2 linked regions of the Flavisolibacter tropicus genome follow. The main gene of each other region encodes a partner of the protein of the gene in region 2 in a complex. Links are inferred from orthologs where the notes say so. Each region holds a gene or a part of one and is shown on either strand. Other genes may lie near its edges. The genes, in order: accD and accB.

Region 1 (9,522 bases), 4.3 Mb from region 2 along the record:
TGGCTCCGAAGAGTAAACTCCCAATTCTGACCATTGTGCTCCCTTCTTCCACTGCTAACTGATAATCACCGCTCATTCCCATGGAAAGAATAGTAAACATGGGTAGATTACTGTTATATTTATTAAACAGACTTCGTAAATATTGAAATTCTCGCCGCACTAACGTTTGATCATCACTAAAAGAGGCCATTCCCATCAAACCCCGAATGCGTACATTCTTTAATTGATCTATACCTGATTGGGTAATTACTTCTTCCAATTCTTTACTATCCAGGCCAAACTTCGTTTCTTCTTGGGCTATGTGTATTTGCATCAACACATCAATTACACGACCTTGCTTTTCTCCTTGCTTATTAATTTCCTTCAATAGTTTATAGCTATCCACTCCATGAATCAAGTGTACAAACGGAGCTATATATTTAACCTTGTTTGATTGTAAATGTCCAATAAAATGCCAGCGAATATCAGATGGCATTTTCGACTGTTTATCTATCAGTTCCTGTACATAGTTTTCTCCAAAATCACGTTGTCCTAATTCATACAATTCCTGTATTGCTTCTACAGGCTTTGTTTTGGATACTGCTACAAGCGTAACATTTTTCTGATTTAAGTCTTTACCAATCTCTTGGTATGTATTCTTATTAACCAACATTTTCTTTCTATTGCTTACTATCAAAGGTAGGCACCATATCCATTCTGTTTCTTAGAATCATCTTATGATAGATCAATAGCCTTGAAAGCTGATACGCTAAATAAAAAAGCGCTCCTCTTGGAGCGCTTTTACTTTCAAGTTAATTTCTATTACTTCAATATCGTTCGGCTTATTACAATACGCTGTACCTCAGAAGTTCCTTCATAGATCTGCGTAATCTTAGCATCGCGCATCAAACGCTCTACATGGTATTCTTTTACAAAGCCATAGCCACCATGTATTTGTACTGCTTCAGTTGTAGTCCACATTGCGGTTTCTGAAGCAAATACTTTGGCCATTGAAGAACTAAGGGTATAATCCTTCATCTGATCTTTTTCAAATGCCGCACGCAAACACAATAAGCGTGAGGCCTCAATTTTAGTAGCCATATCTGCCAATTTGAAGGCAATAACCTGATGGTTGGCTATTTCAGTTCCAAAAGCTTTACGCGTTTTAGAATAAGCTAACGCTAACTCGTATGCGCCACTAGCAATACCTAGCGCCTGAGAAGCAATACCAATTCGTCCGCCAGCTAACGTCTTCATAGCAAACTTAAAACCAAAGCCATCTTCACCGATTCTGTTCTCTTTTGGCACTTTTACATCATTGAACAAAATAGTGTGCGTATCTGATGCGCGAATACCCAGTTTATTCTCTTTGGCTGCCACTACTACACCCGGCCAGTTTTTCTCTACAATTAATACATTGATACCTTTAGGACCCAACTCTGGATTGGTTTGAGCAATAACTAGATATACAGAAGCTGTCCCCCCATTGGTGATCCAGTTTTTAGTACCATTCAATAAATAATAATCACCTTTATCTTCTGCAGTAGTTCTTTGTGAAGTAGCATCGCTTCCTGCCTCAGGCTCACTTAATAGGAAAGCTCCAGTATACAGTTCGCCATCTTTTAAACCATGTGCCAAGGGCGTCAGGTATTTTTGTTTTTGCTCTTCAGAGCCATATGCTTCTAACCCGTAACATACCAAGCTATTGTTAACGCTCATGCATACGCTAACACTGGCATCTACTTTAGAAATCTCCTCCATGGCAAGTACATAGCTTATTGTGTCTAAGCCACTACCACCATATTTAGGATCAACCATCATTCCTAGGAAACCTAGTTCGGCCAGTTTCATAATTTGTTCACGAGGAAATTGTTGTTTCTCATCACGTTCAATTACACCTGGCAAGCATTCGTTTTGTGCGAAATCGCGGGCGGCCCGCTGAATCATTAAATGTTCTTCGCTTAGTTGGAAGTTCATGAGTATTATTTGTGGCGCAAATGTAATGGAAAAGACGGCTGATTGTAAATGCCCAAATAGCCCCTCTTAAACCCATTACAAATCAATCACTTATGAATAAAATAACAAAGCCAATCAAGCAGATTTGGAGCCATTATTTGAATAAATACAGCATTTAGTTTATAGATTTGAGTAAAATTGATTAAAGGCCACATTTTAGGCCCCAAACCTTTATTTTCTCCCTCTTTCAATCCCTCTCCCCTTTTTCTCGCTGCATCCTATTTTTGCCTCATGGATATTCAGATAATTTCTTCCAATTCACCCGCCTATGAGCAAATGATCAATCTCAGAATGGAGGTTTTGCTTGATCCAATTGGCATACCCAGATCCTATATTAACCCAGAAAAAGAAAGCCTGGATAACTTGATTGCCGCCTTTGAGAACGATCAGGTAATTGGTTGCTGTATTCTCACTCCCAGCATCAACAATAGCATTCAGCTTCGCCAGATGGCAGTTAAACAAACTATTCAACGAAGTGGCATAGGTGCATCAATTATTACATTCGCAGAAGCCAAAGCAAAGGAAATGGGTTATAAAACATTGTTTATGAACGCGAGAGACGTAGTTCTGCCCTTTTACGAAAAACAAGGCTATCAAATAGATGGAGAGGGCTTTAAAGAGGTTAATATTCCACACCATAAAATGAAAAAGGAGCTATAAAGCTCCTTTTTCAACAATTCAATTTATTTTCTCTACGCTGCTCTACCCATTTGTTTTAAAAATGAAACATGTGAAGCTACCGCATGTATCATCTTTGGATATTCAATATAAGGAACATCATACTCAGCACATGTTTGCTTAATGATTTTACTAATAGCTGGGTAATGAATATGAGAAATTTTAGGAAATAAATGGTGTTCAATCTGAAAGTTCAAACCGCCTACGAACCAGCTAATAACTCTGTTACGAGGTGCAAAGTTGGCGGTAGTCTTTAACTGGTGAATAGCCCACTCATCATCCAGTTTGCCAGTCTCTGCATCTGGCATCGGGAAATGAGTATGCTCCACGGTATGTGCCAATTGGAATACTATACTTATAACAAAACCTGCTACCAGCGTAGTTATTAAGAATCCAACTAACCATGAAATAAAACCAACTTCATAGATTGGCAAACCAATAAACAAAAACACATACAACAATTTAAAGCCCCAAAAAACAAGATGATCGTAAAAGCTCATCTTCTTCAAAGGCATAGATCCTACACGTTGCTTAAAATACTTTTGAAAGTCCAGCACAAACACCCAAAGCACATACAACATGGCATATAATACCCAGAAATAGCGATGCTGATATTTATGGAAACCATATTTCGGCTGTGTAGAACTCATGCGCATCCAAGGCTGAATGTCTATATCATCGTCAATACCATCAATATTAGTATAGGCATGGTGAATTACATTATGCTTCATATTCCACATAAAAGAACTTCCACCTAATACCTCTAAAGAAAAAGCAGCCAGCTCATTTACCCATTTGTACTTACTAAAACTACCATGAGCCCCATCGTGCATGATATTAAAGCCTATGGCAGCAATTGAACCTGCAAAGATTACACATTCTACTATGGCCCAAAAAACTGGCGGAGTGAAAAACACCAGATGTATATACATAAAAATGAAAGCCGAAACCAAAAGAATGGCTTTAAGAGAAAGAGCTACTCCACCTGTAGACTTTTTACCAGTTTGCTGAAAATACTGGTTAATACGTTTTTTTAACTCTGAATGAAAAGAGTGCTTTACGTTTGAGAATTTCGGTGTTGCCATTACAAATACGCAGATAAGTTGTTTTTAAATAAAATATTTATGTTCACTTTCATAGAAAGGGAATAGGCTTGGTTGTTAAGTTTCCTGAAGCACCAGTGCATCTAGACTTGAAATGCCAATGCTTTTTTTGGAAAGAAAGCCTTCCGCAAATTGCACACCAATCCGTTTACCTAAAAGTCGAGCCCTTGCTGTAACAGCTTCTAAAAACTCAGGACTAGATATATAAGTCTGAGGCTCAGAGCTGTTTGGGTCAAAAAACTGTGTTTTATAAGCCTTGATCGAATCAAGCCGTTGCTCCCACACATCGCTGATATCTACAATCACATCAGGTTCGTAAAAACGGTCTTGAATATAATGAAGCAAGTATTTAGGACGCCATTTCTCCTGCTCCTTACCATTGTCATCATAAGTTTTTACCTGTCGCAAACCAGATAAAAAACAGGCGTCATAGATAAGTTGTCCACCTTTGCCATGATCGGGGTGACGATCTTCAAGTATGTTTCCGATGACAATTTCGGGTTGATATTTGCGCAACATACGAATCACCTTCATTTGGTGAGCTTCATCATTTACAAAGAAGCCATCCCTCATTTTAAGATTCTCGCGTACATGCGCGCCTATGATTTTAGCAGCATCAGCAGCCTCTTGGTAACGGGTTGCCACGGTGCCACGGGTACCCAACTCTCCTTCTGTTAAGTCTATGATACCAACTTTTCTACCACTATTTACTTCCTTGATCAATACACCGGAACAGCCCAACTCCACATCATCAGGGTGTGCGCCAATAGCTAATACATCCAATTTCATGAATTGCCAATCTTTAAAGAGGCTGCAAGATAAACAGTAACGCCCGAGTTACAAGGGGGATTAACATTTACCTTTCTTTATAAATGGCGGAAGAATCCAAACCTCCCTAATCTTCTGACGTTCACAAGCAATTGCCTATTAAACCATTAGGTCACTCGAATAATTAAGTCCCAAAGCATTCCTGATTTTAATCACCCAGAAAATTTAAGTTTCCTGACAGTAAAGTAGACTACATTTACATTTCACCTTTTCATCTAGCCTTTTAGAGATGAAAAGGCAGACCAATTGTTCCCAAGTCCTTACAATGGAGCTATCCTGACATTTCTTTCCCATCCTTAATTCCCAATACCCAGTTCCCTTCTTTCAACTGCCAGCCAATAACCAATACACATCATAGTCCTATGTACAAATGAACGCCTATATTTGTGCCTGAAATAAACATTGATCGAATGTCCAAACAATTTGAGGATTTTGACGCAAACCTCGCTGGCGAAGAAGGAAAGACAGAAGAAACAAAAACCAGTTGGTTTAAACGATTAACAAAAGGTATTACGACTCCATCGTCTGAAAGAAAGGAAACTCCTGAGGGTTTGTGGACCAAATGTCCGGAGTGTAATTATATCTGTACCATAAATGATTTACGCGAGCAATTGTTTGTCTGCCCTACTTGCGGTTTTCATCATCGTATTGGAAGCCATGAATACTACGAGATATTGTTTGACGACAACGAATACACTGAGTTATTTGAAAATATTCGTTCAAAAGACTTTTTAGGCTTTACAGATTTAAAACCTTACCAAAAACGTTTGGAAGAAACCTGGTCAAAAAGCAACCTAAAAGATTCCATGCGTGTAGCCACAGGTAAAGTGGGTGGAAACGATATCGTAATTGCCTGTATGGACTTTGGCTTTATCGGCGGTTCATTAGGTAGTGTTATGGGTGAAAAATTCAGCCGGGCAGTTGATTACTGTATTCAGAACAATATGCCATACATGGTTATCTCTAAGAGTGGTGGCGCCCGTATGATGGAAAGCGCCTTCTCCTTAATGCAGTTAGCCAAAACAAGTGGTAAACTATCCCAATTATCAGATGCCAAACTGCCTTATATCTCTTTATTAACCGATCCTACGTTTGGTGGTATTTCAGCATCTTTCGGTATGCTGGGCGACTTAAATATTGCAGAACCAGGTGCTTTAATAGGTTTCGCTGGACCTCGTGTTATTAAAGAGACTATCAAAAGAGACCTGCCTGAAGGGTTTCAGCGTAGTGAATTCATTTTAGAGCACGGCTTCTTAGATTTCATTGTAAACCGTAAGGAATTAAAAGAGAAGCTGGCGAAAGTTGTAACGCTTTTCAAAAACTAGACACAACCATTTGAAGTTATTGACCCAATTGTAAACTTCAGATTTCAAACCCTAAATAACTAAATGGAAATTAAGAACCGCTCGGCTTACTTTGAATACTATGTTGACGATAAATATGTAGCTGGCATTTCATTGCTGGGTACAGAAGTAAAGTCGTTACGTACAGGCCGGGCGAGCTTCAATGATAGTTATTGCCTATTTCAAAAAGGAGAACTCTGGATCAAATCCCTGCACATCTCCGAATACTCGCACGGGACAGTTAACAATCATGACCCAATACGCGATCGTAAACTCTTGCTTACAAAAAGAGAATTGAAAAAGCTGGATGCCAAGATCAAAGAAAAAGGATATACTATAATTCCACTGCGCATCTTCTTTACAGATAAGAATCTAGCCAAACTAGAAATAGGACTGGCAAAAGGTAAAAAGCTTCACGACAAGCGTGAAACCATTAAGCAGCGTGATACTGAGCGGGAATTAAAACGCTACATTAAATAATTTATAGACCAACCTATCGTTATAGCTAATAGCATGAAAAAGTTAATCACAACACTTTTCTTATTCGCTTCTTTTTGGGCCAACTCTCAAACAAGTTTAGCAGGCTATTGGTATGGCGTTGCTTATGTGGGTACCGGTACAAGCGCAAATTCTTACTTAGTAGAACTTATCATTAACCAAAATGGCAATACTGTAAATGGTATTGTCAATTATTATTTTCGTAATACATTTCGCAGTTTTAAAACAAATGGCAGTTATTCGGCCGACGATCGCCAATTGTCTTTATACAATATTCCCATCACTTACCATGGTTCTAACAGCCGCATGGAAGTAGATTGCCCAATGGATTTCATTGCTAACTTACGAGTAGCACGTGCAGGTTCAAATTTGAATGGTCGCTTTGTGAGTAAGGAAAACTATCGCTATACATGCCCCGAGATTGTTTTTGACCTGCAGTTGAATAAAGATGCCAACAACCAGGACTCTATTTTAACAGCATTGCGCCAATTTAAAGAAACATACCAGGTATGGTCGCCTTCTGCTACTGACACATTGGTATCGACAGTGGTATTACAACGCCCCATTACAAATTTTGTAGTAAATGACCGTTACAAACAAAGGGAAAATGTGATACTAGATGAAATTGAAGTAGAAGCTGATTCTGTTCGTGTAGACTTATACGATAATGGTGAAGTAGATGGCGACTCTGTTTCTCTTTTCTTTAATGATAAACTGCTAGCTTCTAGCCAACGATTAAGCACAAAGGCAATACATATGGACTTAAAATTAGACTCCCTGAAAGAGGTTAATGAAATTGCCATGTTTGCCGACAACCTAGGCAGTATTCCTCCTAATACAGCTCTTATGATTGTTTATGACGGACGTCAGCGTCATGAGATTCGTCTAAGCAGTAACCTCAGCCAAAATGGAGTTCTTCGTATTAAGAAGAAGAAAAAACCAAATCAATAACTAGTCATTTTATTAATGAGCTTAACTATTTAAATTAATAGTTAATTGGGGAACCCCATGCGTGATAGTAGCTTTGTATACCGTGGATCTGTTTTTATATTCTCTGGTATATAGGGCTCGTATTTTAATGTCAGCAGAACAGGCTCTTTATTTTCAAATGCTTTTTCAAAATAGTCAAAGGCCTCATCAACATCACCCAAATATGCTGATGATATACCCGTAAAGCCATAAGGCACATAAGCTTTTGCTTGCCGCTCTTTCAGGTCATGCATCAAGGCTCGCGCTTTTTCCAGGTTGCCCATTTTACAATAGGTTACAATCAATCCGTTTTGAGCAAAGTGGTGCCTGTTGGATATTTTCATTGCTTTTTCATAGGCAACGATAGCTTCTTCATATTGATCAAGGCACATGTAGGAATTTGCCTCATAAAGCCGACAAAGGAAGGAATATGCATCTAATTCAAGACCAGCCTTACAAGCCTTTATAGCATCTTTAAATTTACCCACAGAGAATAGAATGGCTCCCAATGCGCCATGCGTAATAGCACTATAAGGGTCTAACTTCAACGCCATCTGGCCATATTGCTCTGCTTCATCAAAATCGCCTATAACCCATGCTAATAGATCCAATCCATACCAATAGTAAACTTGGGGATAATTAGGATTGAGGGATATAGCCTTTTGAAAATACCCCTCCGCTTCTTTCCATTTTCGTTCAAATGTGTAAAATGTTCCCAAGGAGCAATAAGCCTCACTTAAAGTAGGATTCAATTCAATGGCCTTTTCCGCCGACTCTTTGGCTTTATATAATACTTGCAGAGGCGGCATCAAACCATAAAAGGCAGCCAATAAGTTTCCATCGGCATAGCCAGCATGGGCTAATGCAAAGTCGGGATCGATGTCTATTGCCTGCTCAATATGCTTAAGTCCCGTCATAATAGCAGAACCCCTCCTATTTATGTAAAAACGCCCTTTCAGATAAAGATCATAAGCCTGTGGATTGTGCCGATATATTTTTGTGGAAGATGTTATTGTATCCAGGTCAAGTAAGGTTACTTTTAGCTTTTCCGATATAGCGCTTGCTATTTCATCCTGAATAGCAAAGATGTCGTCTAAATCCCGATCGTATTTCTCAGACCATAAATGAAAGCCATCTTCAACATTGACCAGTTGCACAGTTATTCTTAATCGATTACCTTGTTTGCGCACACTTCCTTCCAAAACGGTGCTCACCCCTAGTTTCTCTTTCACTTCGTCAAGGTCTACTGTTCGCTGATTAAATTGAAAGGAAGAACTACGTCCAGCAACCTTTAATTCTTTTATGTGTGTTAGTGAGTTTAATATCTCCTCTGCTACCCCATCTCCAAAGTATTCCTGTTCCGGATCATTACTCAAGTTTACAAATGGTAATACAGCAATACTTTTTTCAGGTGAACTCTTGATAGGCTTATTAAACCGTACCTGTACCCCCTCACGTTTGCGCTGAGATTGCTTCTTACTTACCTCTGCCTTACCCAATAAAGAGTCTTTGGGGGGTATAATTAAACCATCGTGCTCTAGAGCAAACACTTCAACTTCTCGTTTTACATTCTTCAGTTGATATATACCTATGGAGACTGTTTTAAGATCCGGGTGATTCTGAATCTCATCATTTACCTTATCAGACAATAACACACTTCCTGCTATACTTAAGGATTCAATGCGTGAGGCAAGGTTCACACCATCGCCTACTACATTTTCATTATCAATAATCACATCGCCTACATGCAGCCCCATCCGCACAGGCACAAACAGATTCTTTCGCAATGATAGTTGCATTGATAAGGCGCACTGTACTGCTTCAATTACACTTTGAAAAATACTCAGTGTTCCATCGCCATAAAACTGAATGATCTTGCCATTAAATTCCCGATGCTTCGCTTGTAGTACATCCCGATGACGGTCTTTTAAAGCGATAGCCTGCTGCTCATCTTTTTGCATGATAGCCGTATACCCCTCAATATCTGTAAACAGTATGGCTGCTAATTGGCGGTGTTGACTCATAGGAATTAAGTTCAACGTAATAAAATTAGACAGTATTTATCCATTAACCTATTGCAGGGATTAATTACTTGCATAAATTCTAAA
Region 2 (3,551 bases):
TACCAATCATAGAATCGTAATACGGCGGAATAACATACCCTGCATACACATGGCTATCTACGCGTACACCGTGTCCACCCGGCTGGTGTAATACGGTGATCTTACCTGGTGAAGGACGAAAGTCGTTATATGGATCTTCAGCATTGATACGGCACTCAATGGCATGCATTGTAGGCTCATAATCTTTACCAGAGATCTTTTCTCCCTGGGCTATCTTGATCTGTTCTTTGATCAGATCGAAGTTGATCACTTCTTCCGTTACGCAGTGTTCTACCTGGATACGAGTATTCATTTCCATAAAGTAGAAGTTGCGATGCTTATCTACCAGGAATTCAATAGTACCTACACTCTCGTAGTTGATAGCGGCTGCAGCTTTTTTAGCAGCCTCTCCCATTTTCTGACGCAGTTCAGGCGTCATAAACGGAGAAGGTGATTCTTCTACCAGCTTCTGGTGACGGCGCTGAATAGAGCAGTCACGCTCACTTAAGTGGCATACGGTACCATAGCGGTCGCCAGCTACCTGGATTTCTATATGGCGTGGTTCTTCGATGAACTTCTCCATATAGATACCATCATTCTTAAAGGCTGCACCTGCTTCAGCTTTAGCTGTGTTATAGGCTCTTTCTATTTCAGATTCTTCCCATACTACACGCATACCTTTACCACCACCACCGGCAGTAGCTTTTAAGATAACAGGATAACCCATTTCTTTAGCCTCTCCCTTAGCTTGCTCCAGGCTTTCCAGCAAACCTTGACTACCTGGAATAACGGGTACACCAGCTTTGATCATGGTCTCTTTGGCCGTGATCTTATCACCCATCCGGGTGATCATATCTGGGGTAGGTCCAATAAACTTAATACCATGGTCAGCGCAGATCTGTGAGAACTTAGCGTTTTCAGCCAGGAAACCATAACCAGGGTGAATGGCATCGGCATTGGTGATCTCACAAGCCGCCATGATATGCGGAATATTTAAATAAGATTCACTGCTTTGAGGCTTACCAATACAAACCGCCTCATCAGCAAATTTTACATGCAAGCTGTCTCTATCTGCAGTAGAATAAACAGCCACCGTCTTAATGCCCATTTCACGAGCTGTACGGATAACACGTAAAGCAATCTCGCCACGGTTGGCAATTAATATTTTTTTAAACACGGTATTTAATTTGGTAATTGAAGATTTGGCAATGAACTGAATATGAATATCTGGCAACAAGAATTACCAAATTTCTAAATTAGCACATCGCCAAATTATATTTACGCAGGTTCTACTAAGAATAATGGCTGATCGTACTCAACTGGAGAAGCATCTTCTACCAGGATCTTAACGATCTTACCCTTTACTTCACTTTCAATTTCATTGAACAACTTCATAGCCTCAATGATACATACCACCTTGCCTGGAGACACCTCTGTACCCACGTCTACAAAGTCGGGTTTATCAGGTGCCGGACGACGGTAGAATGTTCCGATCATAGGGCTCTTGATCGTTACTGTATTGCTAGGAGCAGCAGCAGCGGCAGGCGCAGCTGGTGCAGCAGCCTGTGGCAACGCAGCTTGTGGTGCTGCTTGTGGCAACTGAGAATATACTGGAGCTGATGTCACGCTGGATGCAACAATCTGTGTTACTTGCTCCTCTTTTGCTTTAATAGAAATCTTAAATTCTTTCTGCTCGATAGTTACTTCGCCCAAGTTGGACTCATTAACCAACTTGATCAACTCTTGTATCTGTTTGAAATCCATTTGTTTCAATTTGTTTGGGGTTTTGGTTTAAACAGGCGGCTAAGATATGCAAGAACCGCGATTTATAGGATATAATTGGATGATGTAAAAAAAATGCTGATAATAAGAAAGCTTCCTTACGAGAAGCTTTCCATATGATCTTATAATATCCAATAATCTTAGTTCAATTATTTTACTCTTTCTACGTATTCACCAGTCTTGGTGTTTACACGAATCATTTCACCTTCATTTACAAATAAAGGCACCATTACAGTTGCACCTGTTTCAACAGTAGCAGGCTTCAATGTACGGGTAGCCGTATCACCTCTTAAACCAGGCTCGCTGTAAGTAACTTTTACCACGATCTTTTCAGGCAATTCTACGTTCATTGGAGTCTCTGTTTCTGTATTAAACAGTACAGAAACAACATCACCTTCTTTCAGGAATTGAGGGGCGTCTACCAGTGCTTCTGCAACTGCTACCTGCTCAAAGGTTTCGTTATCCATGAAATTGTAGCCAGTATCATCCTTATATAGGTACTGGTATTCTTTTCTCTCTACACGAACAGGGTAAATAGTATCACCACTGTTCCACGTTTTTTCAATGGTACGGTTGTTATCCACACCCGTTAATTTAGCCCACACTTTAGCGGCAGCACGCGCTGTTTTGTTTTCGCCAAACTCCACTATCTTATAAAGGCTGCCGTCCAGCTTGATTATAAGGCCACGGCTGATATCAGAAGTAGTTGCCATAAAATTGTATGTATTACGGTTTTAGGCGGCAAAAGTAACGGAAAATCACTATTGGCCAAGTTTCTTAGGTAAGTTTCACCCTGTGGAGAGAATGGTTCCGCATAGAGCTAAGGAGAAAAAGAACCGCGGATATATGGGATTTATGGGATTGATAGGATCATCACCTATAAATAGTAGGCTTTTTACCTTCTGTAACGCTAGAAAGGCACCTAGGTTGTAGGCGGCAGTTTTGACCTTTGCAGGGGCTTTTTAACCCTTTTCTTCGGAGATTCTTCGAGACTTGTTCGGGAATCCTTCGGGCGGCTTCGAAGAACTCTCGAACAAGTCTCGAAGAAATCCCAAAGAAAGGTCGACCAATGAGTAGGAAAAAGGGTAAACTGGTAGCAACCCATCTAGGCCTTACTTCTTCCTCCCTTATTCCTTGTTTCTTGTTCCCGTCCTTCTCCGCCAAGCCCTTCTTCCGCGGCTCTCTTGTCCACTTAGATTGAGGCAATGTATGGAACGTCCAATTTTAAATACCAAGCTTCTATTTTCAAATCCTTAAAACTATCATCCTCTTCAGTTTCTTTTTGTTTCTTTGGATATGCGATTTCTAATTACCCTTTTCCTTTGTTTAGGTACAATAGCCGGACTTTCCCAAGTAGACAGCACAACGCCACCCTACAAAAAATATCCAACTCTTCCCCCTTTACAATTATTATTGGGCGATAGTGCTACCAAGTACACAAAGGACAATCTGCCTAAAAAGAAGCCTGTACTGATCATGCTTTTTAGTCCAGAGTGCAGCCACTGCCAACATACAGCCGAAGAGTTGGTAAAGTATAAAGACGAGTTGAAGGGTATACAAATAGTTATGGCCACAATGCACAGCATTTCCCAAATGAATGCATTTGTACAGCAATACCACCTTAACCAATTGGATAATGTAGTGGCAGGGCGTGATATCTATTATATATTACAGGGCTTTTATGACATGCACAGCCTCCCCTACTTAGGCTTTTATGATAAAAAAGGACAGCTAATCAAAGGTTTCGAAGGCTCCATGCCGATAAAAAAGATTATTGAGACGTTTAAGAA

The links.
Region 1: the proteins of accB (region 2) and accD are in contact, whole or in part, in a solved structure (PDB 8UXZ), measured with the Escherichia coli proteins. The link is inferred for Flavisolibacter tropicus from one-to-one orthologs.

Annotation. Positions count from the first base shown.
Region 1 is NZ_CP011390.1:1,026,010-1,035,531, forward strand. Bases 4,108-6,971 are described here. They hold accD (acetyl-CoA carboxylase, carboxyltransferase subunit beta), read left to right. Parts: upstream 4,108-5,014; coding sequence 5,015-5,929; downstream 5,930-6,971. Other genes in these bases: bshB1 (bacillithiol biosynthesis deacetylase BshB1), read right to left, coding at 4,108-4,565; smpB (SsrA-binding protein SmpB), read left to right, coding at 5,993-6,427; SY85_RS04175 (hypothetical protein), read left to right, coding at 6,461-6,971. Also shown: SY85_RS04140 (YggS family pyridoxal phosphate-dependent enzyme), read right to left, coding at 1-652; SY85_RS04145 (acyl-CoA dehydrogenase family protein), read right to left, coding at 802-1,956; SY85_RS04150 (GNAT family N-acetyltransferase), read left to right, coding at 2,227-2,655; SY85_RS04155 (fatty acid desaturase family protein), read right to left, coding at 2,688-3,758; more of bshB1, read right to left, coding at 3,834-4,107; more of SY85_RS04175, read left to right, coding at 6,972-7,396; SY85_RS04180 (adenylate/guanylate cyclase domain-containing protein), read right to left, coding at 7,438-9,438.
Region 2 is NZ_CP011390.1:5,321,920-5,325,470, reverse strand. Bases 1-2,931 are described here. They hold accB (acetyl-CoA carboxylase biotin carboxyl carrier protein), read right to left. Parts: upstream 1,744-2,931; coding sequence 1,258-1,743; downstream 1-1,257. Other genes in these bases: efp (elongation factor P), read right to left, coding at 1,911-2,474; accC (acetyl-CoA carboxylase biotin carboxylase subunit), read right to left, coding at 1-1,156. In the rest of the region: SY85_RS22695 (TlpA family protein disulfide reductase), read left to right, coding at 3,058-3,551. UniProt on the Escherichia coli protein: This protein is a component of the acetyl coenzyme A carboxylase complex; first, biotin carboxylase catalyzes the carboxylation of the carrier protein and then the transcarboxylase transfers the carboxyl group to form malonyl-CoA.